Regions from separate parts of the Pseudidiomarina marina genome, predicted to be linked through region 2. Evidence: predicted binding sites of a transcription regulator. Region 2 holds the regulator's gene; the other holds the start of a gene.

Region 1 (6,897 bases), 950 kb from region 2:
CCGGTACGTTTTTACCCGTTTTTTTGGGGGCATGCCGACGAGCGTGGCGAGGGGCGAGGACTCGGTTATAACCTGAACCTGCCATTACCGCGCCAATCCGATGACAAAGCATTTTTAAAGGCGTTGAACACCGCATTGGCTCGCATTGAAGCCTTTGCTCCCGATGCGTTGGTGGTGGCGTTGGGAATTGATGCGTCAATTGATGACCCAATTGGTGGGTTGGCGGTATCAACTGACGGTTTCCATCACATTGGTCAAGCGATTAAAAGTTCGTTTGGTGGCCCAACAGTGATTGTACAGGAGGGCGGCTACATCAGCTCTTCTTTAGGTGCGAACCTGACAGCATTCTTACGTGCATACACACAAAAATAATTATAAAAAAGGAGATGCCCGTGTCAGATAACACAGAACAACAAGCACGAGAGCCATCACTACTTGTTGCAGCATTACCCATTCTATTCCTGATCTTATTGCTCGGCTTAGCGGTTGTGCTGTTTGGCGACAACGCTTCTAGCGGGCCTAGTCAACTCGCCTTGATCTTTGCTGCGGTATTTACTGCAGCCATTGGCTTGCTACTTGGGCAGAGCTACGATGAATTAGAACAGGCAATGATTCGCAGTATCTCGCTGACGTTTAAAGCATGCTTAATCTTGCTAATGGTCGGTTCAATGATCGGCGCCTGGATGCTGGCGGGCACTGCGCCAGCAATTATTTCGTTTGGCCTTGGCATATTAGACCCAAGCTGGTTTTATCCCGCCTGTTTTATTATTTGCGCGTTAGTTTCTGTCTCTATAGGAAGCTCTTGGACAACAGCCGCAACTGTTGGTTTGGCGCTTATCAGTATCGCTCAAATATTAGGCTTGCAACCTGAAATTGCGGCTGGAGCAATTATTTCAGGTGCCTATTTTGGTGACAAAATGTCGCCACTTTCAGATTCAACAAACCTAGCACCAGCCATGGTGGGGGCGGATTTGTTTAGTCATATTCGGAATATGCTCTGGACCACGATCCCGGCGGCAGTCATTTCCGTCATTTTGTTTAGTTTTATTGGTAGCGATGTTACGGATGCTGCGGGTACGTTACGTGAAATTAAACAAACGCAGGCGTTATTAGGCTCGCAGTTTTATTTGGGCTTTTTCGCCTTTGTTCCATTGATTCTGTTGCTCGTTCTGGCTTGGAGTAAAGTCCCAGCGTTACCAACTATTGTTGCCGGCACCGTTGCGGGCTGCATTATCGCGGTGGTGTTTCAATCAGACGTCGTGTTGCAATTCGCCGATCCCGCAGGTGAGATGGCGGCAGGCATGGCCTACTTTAAAGGCATTTGGGCAGTCATGACCTCCGGTTTTGTCGCGTCGGTCGGCAATGAAACATTAGATTCGCTGTTATCGCGTGGCGGTATGGAAGACATGCTCACTACGGTGTGGCTGATTATTTCTGCGATGTGCTTCGGCGGCATGATGGAAAAAACCGGCCTTTTACAGCGATTAGTAAAAGCAGCATTGAGCAGCGTAAAAGGTACCGGTTCGTTGATCCTTGTAACGGTTTTAACCTCCATCGGCTTAAACGTGGTTGCAGCCGACCAGTACATCGCCATTGTATTACCTGGGCGGATGTATCAATTGGAATTTGAACGTCGTGGCTTAGCACCTGAGAGCTTGTCTCGTACCCTAGAAGATGCGGGCACCATGACATCACCGCTTGTGCCTTGGAACACCTGTGGTGCGTTCATGGCAGCCAGCCTCGGCGTTGCAACCTTTGATTATGCGCCATGGGCATTCTTATGTTTGCTGACGCCTGTGATTGCCGTGGCGTATGGCTTCTTTAATGTTCGGATTATGCGCGTGAGCCCCGCCACCGCTTAAAAAGAGGAGGGGTGCAGTCCAAGGACTGCACCCCTCCTTCCACGCCACTTCAGGAGTATTCGATGAGTGCAGATTTTATAGTTGAAGCGCTTGAACTAGGGCTACTTGAGTCCAGTTGGTTTGATGGCAAAACGGCTGGTGATGGACGCTTCGCGGTGAATAATCCGGCGAGCCAAAAAGACGTTGCTTGGTTGCCAGAGCAATCGACCGAAGAAGCCGAGCGATGCGTTATCGCTGCTGCAGGTGCATTTGAAACTTGGGCAGAGGTGCCGGCGCGGCAGCGCTCAACACTATTGCGGCGCTGGGGCGATGCGTTGTTAGAACATCGCGAGCTGCTGGGGCAAATCTTGAGTCTTGAACAAGGCAAACCGCTGAGTGAAGCGATAGGTGAAATCGACTACAGCGCAAGCTACTTGCATTGGTTTGCTGAGGAAGCACCGCGCGCATACGGCGATACGATTCCAGCTCCAGATTCGAGCAAGCAGATTATGGTGATAAAGCAGCCGGTGGGAGTGGTTGGCGTGATTACGCCTTGGAACTTCCCGATGGCCATGCTGGCTCGTAAAGCTGCGGCGGCGTTAGCGGCTGGTTGTACCGTTGTTGCCAAGCCTGCGCACGAGACGCCGCTGTCAGCTTTTGCGTTAAGAGCGTTGGCTTTGGTTAGTGGCTTGCCCGCCGGCGCATTTGAACTTGTTGTTGGTACTGATTCCGCCGCTATCGGTAAAGTTTTAACGCAACATCCAGCTATTGCCAAATTTAGCTTCACTGGGTCAACACGGGTCGGTCGATTACTTGCCCAGCAATGTGCAAGTACCGTCAAACGCGTTTCTTTGGAGCTCGGCGGAAATGCACCCTTTATTGTGTTCGATGATGCCGACCTTGAAGCCGCTGTAGAAGGATTTATGTTGGCGAAGTTCCGAAATACTGGGCAAACCTGTGTCTGCGCCAATCGATTACTGGTTGATGAATCGGTAGCGGATAAGTTTATCTCATTACTTCAGGCAAAATTATCGCAACTCGAAGTAGGGCCGTTGATTCATCCCAAAGCGGCGGAAAACTTACAACAGCTTGTAATGCGAGCAGTAGCTGATGGCGCACGAATTTGTACAGAAACAAAAGCGGTATCAGGCGCTTGGTTTGCACCCGTTGTTGTTGATAACGTCGCGAACGACTCTGAATTAGCACAAAGTGAATTGTTTGGCCCAGTTGTAAGTATTGTGCGCTTTGCAGACGAAGCTGAAGCCTTATATATGGCGAATGATACGGAATATGGTCTTGCTGCTTATGTTTATACCCGCGACGTTGGACGCTGCATGCGTATGGGTCGGAAATTACAATTTGGCATGGTTGGCATCAACGACGCCGCCATTTCAAACGCTGCGGCACCATTTGGTGGCATGAAACAAAGTGGATACGGTCGTGAAGGCTCAAAATACGGGCTTGATGACTACCTTGAAACAAAATATCTAAGCTTCGGTGGCTTGGCACAGTAATATCTGCAGGAGAAACAAAGAATGACAACGAATAATCAACTGCAACAGCGCAAACAAGCCGTTATCGCTCGCGGCCAAGGCAATGTTTACCCGGTGTATGTGGCGAAAGCGAAGAATGCCGAAGTTTGGGATGTTGAGGGCAAACGCTACATCGATTTAGGAACTGGTATTGCGGTGTGTAACACGGGGCATTCACATCCGGCGGTGGTGGCAGCGGCAACCAAGCAACTGCAAGAGTTTTCGCACACTTGCGTGATGGTTAATCCATACGAAGTAGCAATTGAACTTGCCGAGAAATTAACGACTTTAGCGCCCGGCAATACGCCTAAAAAAGCAGTGTTTGTCAGTACCGGTGCTGAGGCTGTGGAAAACTGCGTGAAAATTGCGCGATCAGCGACAGGACGACGCGGGGTGATTGCATTTACCGGAGGATTTCATGGTCGTACAAATTTGGCGATGGGATTAACCGGTAAAAATGCACCTTATAAATCAGGTTTTGGTCCTTTCCCTGGCGATATTTATCATGTGCCGTTTCCTAACGAAGCGCACGGCGTCACTGTTGCTGAAACACTTGGTTTTTTGAAGCATTTGTTTAAGGCTTCGATAGAACCGTCTGATGTGGCAGCCATTATTGTCGAACCGGTGCAAGGTGAGGGCGGATTTTATATGGCATCGCCTGAGTTTCTGCAGGCATTACGTGCTTTATGCGACGAGCATGGCATGTTGTTGATTCTTGACGAGATACAAACTGGGTTTGGTCGTACAGGGCGGATGTTTTGTGCCGAGTACAGTGACGTTGAAGCTGACCTTATGACTATGGCGAAAGGAATTGCTGGTGGCTTGCCACTGGCTGCGGTAGTTGGAAAAGCTGAAATCATGGATGCGGCGCATCCAGGCGGTTTGGGCGGTACTTATGGTGGTTCACCGGTTGCGTGTGCCGCAGCGCTTGCGGTATTGCAGGTTATTGAAGAAGAGCAATTAGTTTCACGCGCGAGCTGGGTTGGTGAGAAATTTTCTACCGTTTTGCATGAGCTTCAACAGGAATTTCCGTCATTGATTTTAGAAGTGCGTCAAGTGGGTGCGATGATCGCACTTGAATTAGTAGTAGACGGTGATGCAGCGCAACCCAATGCCGCATTAGTGCAGCGGATTATTAGCTTGGCGCCGGAGTACGGGTTGATTCTATTGGCCTGCGGGTACTACGGGAATGTAATTCGATTTTTGCCTGCTCTGACAATTGAAGAACCAATTCTTGATGAAGCGCTTGAGCGTTTTGAGACCTTATTCCGCCACGCCGTGGAGTAAGAGGTGGGGTGCAGTCCTTGGACTGCACCCTTATTTTTACCAATGATATGAAGCAGTTAAGAAAGTATGATTCTCTTCGCTACTAACAATGCTGTAACCAAGACCAACGCTGACATTTGAATTGATGAAGTAACGTCCGGCTACGCTGATTTCCTGACTATCCATGTTGCCGACATCGTAGTGGCGAATACTGGCGTCGACCTCGAGCGAATCGGTAAAGCGGTTACGTACACCAACCTTTAGGTTCCAGCCTGTCTCATCAGCACCGAAATCTCCGAATGTATCGGTTTTGATAACGGCTTCAACCCACGCGAGACCACCAGAAATATAAGCGGTGGTGTTACCCTCGTTATAAAATTTATAACCCACGTTTCCGTACAAGCGCGAAATCTCAGCTTTAGCACGATAAATAATGTCGTCCATTAATGCTTCTTCATAATCTTCAGACGCTGTCATGTAATCAGCGGTAACGAACCAATCGTTTCCAAAAGATTGGCTGAATGAAGCAGTCAAACCGTTGACTGATTCATCCTCATAATCAGCACTTAAATAACCGCCACTGATAAAATCAAAACTCGGCGAAGTTGCTGTTTGAGCAAAAGCCAAGGTTGATGAAGTAGCTAAAGCGATGGCTAACGCGCAATTTGTCCATTTATTCACGAGAAATTCCTTGTTGTAGTTTTGGGGGACTTCAACTGCAGTCTATGTGTGGATATATCTTTTAGGCAATAGATTGATTTGTAAGAGATTGTAAGTTTACAGAAAAGAAGGTGGGGTGCAGTCCTTGGACTGCACGTCTCTTATTCTGGGCGAAGATCGCCGTGCAGGAACTTACATACGAATACGACTTTCCCGTATTTATTGAATGACCATTTAATACACGCCTGTATGGCTTCCATCACGTCATCGAAGTCACCAAAAACTTGGGTGCTGAGTGTATTGGTGATGATGTGAATGTTTGGGTGCTTCGTCAGTTCATCAATAAACTCGCGAATTGGGTCTATGTAATTTTCAGCTAACGGATATTTGCTGATGTCGACAGTCAGTTTCATTTCGCACTTCCTCTTGTTTGGTTCCACTGATTATAGAGAAAAGAAGGGTGCAGTCCTAGGACTGCACCCCTCCTCGTACCACCAAGTAGGTATTGGCTGCTCCAAGAAATACCCCTGATTTTCTTGTGGTTACATTTATTGATCGCGATCAATTTATTTCGACAGTGACCCTATAAAATGTGCGGAAATTACTAAGGAGAGCTGTATGAAAAAGTCATTATTAGTTTGTAGTTTAGTCGCCATTATTGGCGCAGCACCGGCTTACGCAGATACATTCAGCGTGAATGTTGGCGCCATCGGCGTTATGCCAAGTGATAGTAGCTCGAACCTGCCAGTTATTGAATCTATTGCTGGATTTGAAACCGGCAGTACCGGCGTCACGGTTGATAACAACACCCAACTTGGTATCACCATCGACTACAAAATGACGAACAATTGGACGTTAGAATTAGTAGCGGCAACACCATTCAGCCACGAAATTCATGGTACTGGGGTGTTAGCAGGCATGAAGATTGGTGAAACGAAACATTTGCCACCGACATTATTAGCCCAGTATCACTTCGATATCGGCTCAGAAAACGTAAAGCCATTCGTTGGATTCGGCTTGAACTACACCACGTTCTTTGAAGATAACGTATCGAACGAATTGGTTTCGACTCTTGGGGCGCTAGGCGTTGCAACCGCTGACGACCACGTCGATTTGGCACTGTCAGACAGCTTCGGTTACGCGCTACAAGCGGGCTTGAACTGGAAGTTAACAGACGAGTGGGGTGTGCATGTGATGGTATCGAAAATGGATATCGACACCGATGCCGACGTTCGTTTGAACGGCACTACTATTGAAAGCGTAGCCGTTGAAATTGACCCAACTGTGGCGATGGTAGGTGTGCGCTACACCTTCTAAGGCTAACCGCTCGAGTGACGAAAGAGGAGGGGTGCAGTCCAAGGACTGCACCCCTCTTTTTTATAGTTTTTGCGCGATTTTTTCGCTAATAGCGCGAATACGCTGACCGCCGATTAAAACCAATAAGCCAGCAATTGGCCAAGCGATATAAAACGCTGTAAACCAACGACCCCAAAATCCAGAGTCAAAGCCGGTGTTGATCCACGTGATTAAACAGGTCATCAACAACGCCATGTAACAGCTCATTAAGGCTGGGAAAATCAATTTCTTCATCGCAGCTT
Region 2 (6,897 bases):
TGGTACTGGGCGGGCAAATTTCGTTGCCGGTTTACGGGCAAGTGATGTTTTGGCATGCCCATGAAATGATTTTTGGCTTTGTTGCTGCAATTGTTGTGGGCTTTTTACTTACCGCTGTTCAAAACTGGACAGGACTACGTGCCACCCATGGTCGAGCACTTGGTATTCTGACCATCGTTTGGTTACTTGGTCGATTGCTAATGCTTTTTGGCGCCGGCTTACCGGTATGGCTGGTGGCTGCGGTTGATTTGTTGTTTCTGCCGTTGGCCGCGATCTTGCTAGCGGTACCCCTTATTCAAGTGAAACAACAGCGTAACTTGTTCTTTGTGCCCGTACTGTTCTTGCTGACGTTTTGTAATGCGCTCATGCACTACGGTTTAGTGAGTGGCCGTTTCGATTTACAACAGTTAGGTAGTCAAAATGCCGTATGGCTGATCACGTTACTGATGGCCATTGTTGGTGGGCGTGTGCTACCCATGTTTACGGCGAACGGCACGATGACCCAAAAGGCGCAACCGATTGAGTGGCTCGATCGGATTGGGCTCGGCAGCTTGTGGCTAATTTTTATCCTCAATATCACCTTGTTTAATGCGCAATTGCCAAACGAGGTCATGGCCGCTTTATACGGTATTAGCGCCGTTGCGTTAGGTATTCGTTGCTTCCGCTGGCGCATTTGGATAACGCTTCGCGTGCCATTGTTATGGTCGTTGCATGTCGCCTATTGGTTTATTCCAGTTGGCTTAGCATTGTTTGCCCTACGTGAACTTGGTGTCACCAGCATCACAAACTCCATCGCGCTGCATGCACTTACCGCTGGCGCAATGGGCAACATGATTTTAGCGATGATAGCGCGGGTTTCATTGGGACATAGTGGTCGCCCATTGCAACCTAAGCCGATTATGTCATTAGCATTTCTATTGGTTATTTCAGCGGCGTTATCGCGCGTTGTACTTAATTGGTTGGTGCCCGATTTAGCCATGTCTTGGTTGGTATTTGCGGCGGCAGCATGGATTATTGCCTATGCCATGTACGTGGTGGTGTACTTGCCAATTCTTACCACACCACGCCCAGACGGACGTCCTGGCTAATCCGATTCGGTTGCGGTGGCTGGCGCTACTTCTGGACGTGACCAGAGCCACACCGCAACCGTCGCCATAATTCCAATCACGGCGAATTTTACGGCAAAAGGAGCAGGGCTGAATCCTAGCATAATGGCACTACCACTCATCATCACTGACGCAATCACTTTTGGTTGACGTTTAACCACGCCATATTTACGCCAAGCAATAATTTGCGGCCCATACTTCGGGTGCGCCAGCAACTTTTGCTCAAGCACCGGCCACCCTTTACCGCCAGCCCAAGCTGCGACAAGTAAAAACGGAACCGTTGGCATAATCGGTAGCAATAACCCGATTACTCCAAGCAGCAACGCTAAGATTGCGATAGTGCGCCACAGCAGAATGCGCAGAATTACCCTCATAAAAAACCGACCTATATGTTACTGAATCGAAAATCGAGCACTGAGGCTATTTCAACCCTAATCGGCTTGCTAGCTTGTGTAAGTTGCTCGGATCAAGATCCAGTATACGGGCTGCTTGCGTCCATTTATAGTCGGTATACTCGAGCGCTTGTTGAATTAACTCGCGCTGCACAGTTTGCACGGCATTCTTTAAATTCAACGAACCGGCCTTTAAGTTGCTCTTGGTTCGCGGTATCGGCAGCTCGTTTGCTCCTATTGCTTGAACCACTGCAGTTGGCAAATCGAGCAGCTCGGCATCAATACTGACGATGTCATCGCGGCGAGCACCTAAGCTTAACGCTTTGATCGCGGCGCGGCTGATCGTATGTTCCAGTTCACGCACATTACCTGGCCAGTCGTAGCGTTGTAGTGCTTGCTCGGCAGCGGGTGACAGACGCAGCGCACGAACGCCCAAGCGGGCTCGGTTGAGCTCCAGGAAATGCCCCGCCAGTACCGAAATATCATCTTGGCGCTCACGCAAAGGTGGAATAGGCAGTGGATACACTGACAAGCGATGATACAAATCGGCGCGAAAATCGCCGGATTTTATCTGTTGTTTTAAATCGCGGTTAGTCGCTGCCACAATCCGAACATTTACCTTGTGTGAGCTATCACTACCGAGGCGCTGAATTTCGCCATTCTGTAATACTCGCAGTAATTTGGCTTGAATGGCTAAGGGCAACTCACCCACTTCGTCTAAAAATATGGTACCGCCATCAGCACTATCAAAACGGCCGGCGCGTTCACCCGTGGCACCGGAATATGCGCCGCGGGTATGCCCAAACAGCTCACTTTCGGCGAGGGTTTCTGGCAAGGCGGCGCAGTTCACATACACCAACGGTTTATGGTTGCGAGGTGATAACCGATGTAACTGGCGTGCAAACAATTCTTTACCGACGCCAGTTTCGCCGAGTAACAATACCGGCAAATCAGATCCAGCAACCACCTCTAACTCTTGCAACACCGTCATCAATGCGGCACTGCGTCCAATAATTTCTTGGCTATCGGTACCATTGCTGTTAAGTGAGTATTCACTGTCGCGACGATTGTTGCGAAGCGCTCGAATGTTTTGCTCAATCAAACCCATTCGAATCGCAGCTTCTACCAACAAACTAGCGCGCTGCAATGCCTGCATCGTGCTGTTATCAAAAGTGCCGGGGGTTAGCGCATCTAGTGTCAGTACACCCCAACACTTGCCTTCAATGTACAAACTAATGCCCATGCAATCATGCACGGCAAGATGGCCATCTGGACTATCTTCAATCAATCCATCATAGGGGTCAGGCAAGCTACTATCGGGTTCAAATCGAACCGTTTCCCGACTACTCAAGATACGTTCAAGGCGAGGGTGTTGTTGCACCAAAAAACGTCGACCAAGTGCTTCGCGTGCTAGTCCAATACTCGCAACAGGACGCAGCATATCTTGGTCATGTTTGAGTATCACGACAGCGCCACAGTTAAAATGTGTGCGTAGAGTTTTCACAACCTTTTCCAAGCGAATTACCGCTGGTAAATCGGTCACTAAATCGGCGATTAGTGTTTCAAGTAAAGAGACATCATGCATGGTAAAAACAACCCTTTTAGGCCTGAATGACCCGAATTTCAATGGGTTTAATTTACCATTGCTGAAAAAAACTCGATATAAATCAAAGTGGGTAGTTTTGGCATCGAAATTGCACCAGTAAAGGGGTAAATACGCTCAGTTGCGCTGTTTTCAGCGGAAAATTTTTAGTTAGGAGAAGCCATATGACTACCCAGACCGTCCATAGTGAAGCACTTGCCGTATACCAAGCGATGCCGAAGAAAGCACTCACCGAATTTATGGTGGAGCACTTTCATGAAAAGCACCGTACCCAATTGCCAGATTTAATCAACTTGGCGCGCAAAATTGAAGACGTTCACAACGACCATAGCGAGTGCCCAGCTGGTTTGGCCGAACACCTGCAAGCAATGTACCAGGAGCTAGAAAGTCACATGATGAAGGAAGAGCAAATATTGTTTCCAATGCTTGCCGGCGGTATTTATCCACAAGGGCCAATCGCCGTGATGGAAGAGGAGCATGATCAGCATGAGCAAATGATTGCGCAGTTGCTTGAGTTAACAAACCAATGCAATGCGCCACGAGGCGCTTGTGGTAGCTGGATTATGCTGTATGAGGGCATCAACGAATTTGTCAGCGACCTACATCAGCACATCGCCATTGAAAATAGCGTGCTCTTTAAGAAAGCTGAAGAAGCAGGAAAAGGCCACCATGGCAACGGCCACTGTTGTGGCGGTTGCCAATAGGCATAACGAGTTATTGAGCCAACTCGCGTAAGCGGGTTGGTTCAATAACGTTGACCAGTTTGTTTTGCACGTCAATCACTCCTTCTAACTGCAACGCAGACAGAATGCGGCTGATGGTTTCAACCGATAAGCCGAGGTAATTGCCGATGTCAGCACGGGTCATGGTGAGTCGGAACGACCGACTCGACAAACCGCGTTCTTTAAAACGATCCGCAAGGGTCACCAGAAAGTGAGCTAAGCGCTGTTGTGCTGAGCGGTTGTTGAGTGTTCCTAGTAACTGCTTACTTGTAAAAATTTCGCCACTCATTAAGCGCCACATTTGGCGGCGTAAACCCGGCATTTGTTCCGCAAGATCATCTAATGAACTCACCGGAATTTCGCACAACATGCTGGTTTCAAGTGCTTGGGTGTAACTCCGATGTTCGCTGTTGGCAAGCGCATCAAAGCCAATTAAATCGCCGGGTAAGTGAAAATCAATAATTTGTTCAACGCCATTGTCATCAATGGTATACGACTTAAGTGAGCCGCTACGAACAGCGTATAAAAACTTTAGTGGTGTACCGGCATTCACTAATACGTCGCGTTTGTGAATCGGTTTGTGGCGCTGAATGATTGTATCTAAACGCGCCATACCATCTTGATCCAGTTGATACGGTAAACATAGCGCTGCCATGCTGCAATTTTGACAATGAATGTGTGAAGTCATATTCGCCATAACGTTTTCCTGATGCAGATCAAAATCAAATATCAATGTATGCAGTATACGCAGTCTAGTTGCAAATTAACCTTGCGCTGAAGGAGTACCCTCGAGATCCCTCTCAAGGGGTAGATCGGACTAGTTTTTCGGACTGAGATTTTCCTTCACTTCAAGCGCGTTGAAACTGTAATCGGTGTCAGGGCGGGTACCTTTGCCAATTTTTATTTCAACAATACTCTCAATTTCACTCGATTTGCGACCACCAATATGAACTCCGGCGCTAAACGTATCGCGCGGATAGTGCGTGGTGGTGCACGAAATCAGCCCGCAGCGCGTAACCATGTCATTCGAACTGGTGTAGCCAATGCTTGATTCGGGGCTCACGCGCTCACGATCAATCAATGTTTCACGGTGTGTGACGACAAACCAGTCATAACCATTTTCCAGTGTTACTTCAGCGGCTCGTAGCAGCGCATAATCCATCGCTTTGGTTTTGTCAGAACCGCGCGCCTTAAAACTTACGCGATACTGCGTATCCGAGATTTTAGTTTCTTGGTAGCCATAGCCGGAGCCTTCCGCTTTGCGGTAATCAGGCTGTGAGCTACAACCGACAAGTACAAGGCTTGCTAATGTGAACAACATAACAATGTGTGTTTTCATGGTCGTTCTCCTTTTTTAATGCTGCTGGCTAGCTTTCGATGTCAAACGCCAAGCAGCGTTAAGTGTCTCTTGTTCTTGCGCTGGCGTTAATGGCGCCGAGCGCATCATTTGATCTAAAATTGGGTCCAGCACGTGCTGATCTGTTGCCGTTTGATAGCTATCCGACTGTGCCGGTGTTGCGACTTCCATACTCGCTACCCGTTGCCAAGTGCCATTGCGGCGGCATTGAATCGCCGTGGTTGTGCTTTGTTGCTGGGTTAATTCATACTGGCGGCAATAATCACCCTGGTTATCCACAAAGGTTAACTGTCCGGTAAATGTTGCGCCGGCAACGAGCTCGAATGGCTGACCACTTGGCTGTGTTTCTAGTGCCGCAGCAATCGCAGCGTCGGCACTGTTAGTTGTTGGGGCCAAGGTCCATACCCCTAATCCAAACCCAACCACTAAGGTAATACTGGCGGCCAGTGCGACATGCTTTTGCACGGTATTTTTCAGCTTCAACCAGCGACTTAATGAAACCACATTCGATTGTTCGTCGGCTTCGTGAAGCAGGTTGTAAACTCGCGCTGGTATTGGCTGTGCGTTTAATTCATCAACCCGCTCGCGAATTTGTAGGTCGGCCATAGCCAGTGCCGCTAAGCGTTCAGCGAGCTCTTCGTCATGTTCGAGCTGCGCGCGAATACCCTCCGCCTCAGCTGCCTCAAGTTCATCGTCTAAGAATGCTGATAGCTTCTCATCATTAATGAACATAAGGTGTTCCCCCTTTACTACTGGTGCCGTCGGCGACTTGAGATGGTTGCAATAACGAAACTAATTTACTGCGGGCGCGAGCGAGACGGCTCATAATGGTTCCGGTAGGTACCTCAAGAATTTCAGCGGCTTCACGATAACTCAAACCTTGAATGGCCACTAAGGCGATGGCCTCGCGCTGATCGGGCGCCAACTGCTCGAGGGCTGCATCCACTTGATGTAACGCCATCTGATCATGAATACGCTGCACATCATCTGCGCTGGTGGATTCTTGCAGCTGTTCGTTGTGTATGGCATTTTCACGAACTTTACGTGCTCGGTGCTCATCAATCCACGCATTGCGGCATACTTTAAATGCCCAAGCGATAAGCTCAGCATTGTCGGGTACCGATCGGGTTAACAGGCGTTCGACGGTGGTTTGCAATAAATCGTCGGCGTCGGCAACATTGCCACACAACGACAGTGCAAAGCGCCGTAAAGCCGGCAATATCGAACTGATTTGTTGTTTCAAGTTTGCTGTTGTCATCGTTCTATCCAAGTTGACTGAAATGAAAGCGTCAATTTCATTCTGTGTTAATTTGGTAACGAGCCATGTCGCACATTTATTCCATTGAAACGGAATTTTTTTTGCTAGAAACCGTTAATGGTGTACACACTTGTTACGCAGCACGAGGTACAACATGATGATTATTAAACTAGCACGTCATATCACAAAGCGATGCCTTACCTTAACCATGTTAACGTTGATTTTACCAACAGCGGGGATAGCGCAAGTGCTTGATAATCAAGTACAGCCTGTGCTTCAGGATGTTCAGCGCACCACGGACCGAGTACGCAATCAAGTACAAGAACGTGTTCAAGAAAACCTGCAGGAGCGCGCACCTGAAACAATGCATAAATTCAATCAAGCGGTAGTGACGTTAACCAATGACACCATCACGCGGTTACCGGTACTTGGTGAGAATAACCAAGAATTATTTGCCGA

What was found. The regulator FNR, encoded in region 2, switches genes on or off when oxygen is low (the NO sensors DNR and NnrR bind a similar motif). The targets are predictions, from matches to a motif close to TTGATCTAGATCAA.
Region 1: LG272_RS07130 (OmpW family protein) is a predicted target of FNR. The motif match lies at 5,851-5,864, and genes of this name have one in related genera.

What each region holds. Positions count from the first base shown of each region.
Region 1 is NZ_CP085233.1:1,512,267-1,519,163, forward strand. It holds gene LG272_RS07100 (histone deacetylase family protein) at 1-372, shown strand, start outside; gene nhaC (Na+/H+ antiporter NhaC) at 393-1,862, shown strand; gene LG272_RS07110 (NAD-dependent succinate-semialdehyde dehydrogenase) at 1,925-3,355, shown strand; gene gabT (4-aminobutyrate--2-oxoglutarate transaminase) at 3,377-4,660, shown strand; gene LG272_RS07120 (outer membrane protein) at 4,697-5,320, opposite strand; gene LG272_RS07125 (YkoF family thiamine/hydroxymethylpyrimidine-binding protein) at 5,461-5,712, opposite strand; gene LG272_RS07130 (OmpW family protein) at 5,918-6,616, shown strand; gene LG272_RS07135 (DUF2798 domain-containing protein) at 6,677-6,889, opposite strand.
Region 2 is NZ_CP085233.1:558,099-564,995, forward strand. It holds gene LG272_RS02695 (NnrS family protein) at 1-1,088, shown strand, start outside; gene LG272_RS02700 (YbaN family protein) at 1,085-1,480, opposite strand; gene norR (nitric oxide reductase transcriptional regulator NorR) at 1,527-3,083, opposite strand; gene LG272_RS02710 (hemerythrin domain-containing protein) at 3,266-3,805, shown strand; gene fnr (fumarate/nitrate reduction transcriptional regulator Fnr) at 3,816-4,520, opposite strand; gene LG272_RS02720 (CC0125/CC1285 family lipoprotein) at 4,641-5,162, opposite strand; gene LG272_RS02725 (hypothetical protein) at 5,178-5,912, opposite strand; gene LG272_RS02730 (RNA polymerase sigma factor) at 5,902-6,438, opposite strand; gene LG272_RS02735 (S8 family serine peptidase) at 6,593-6,897, shown strand, end outside.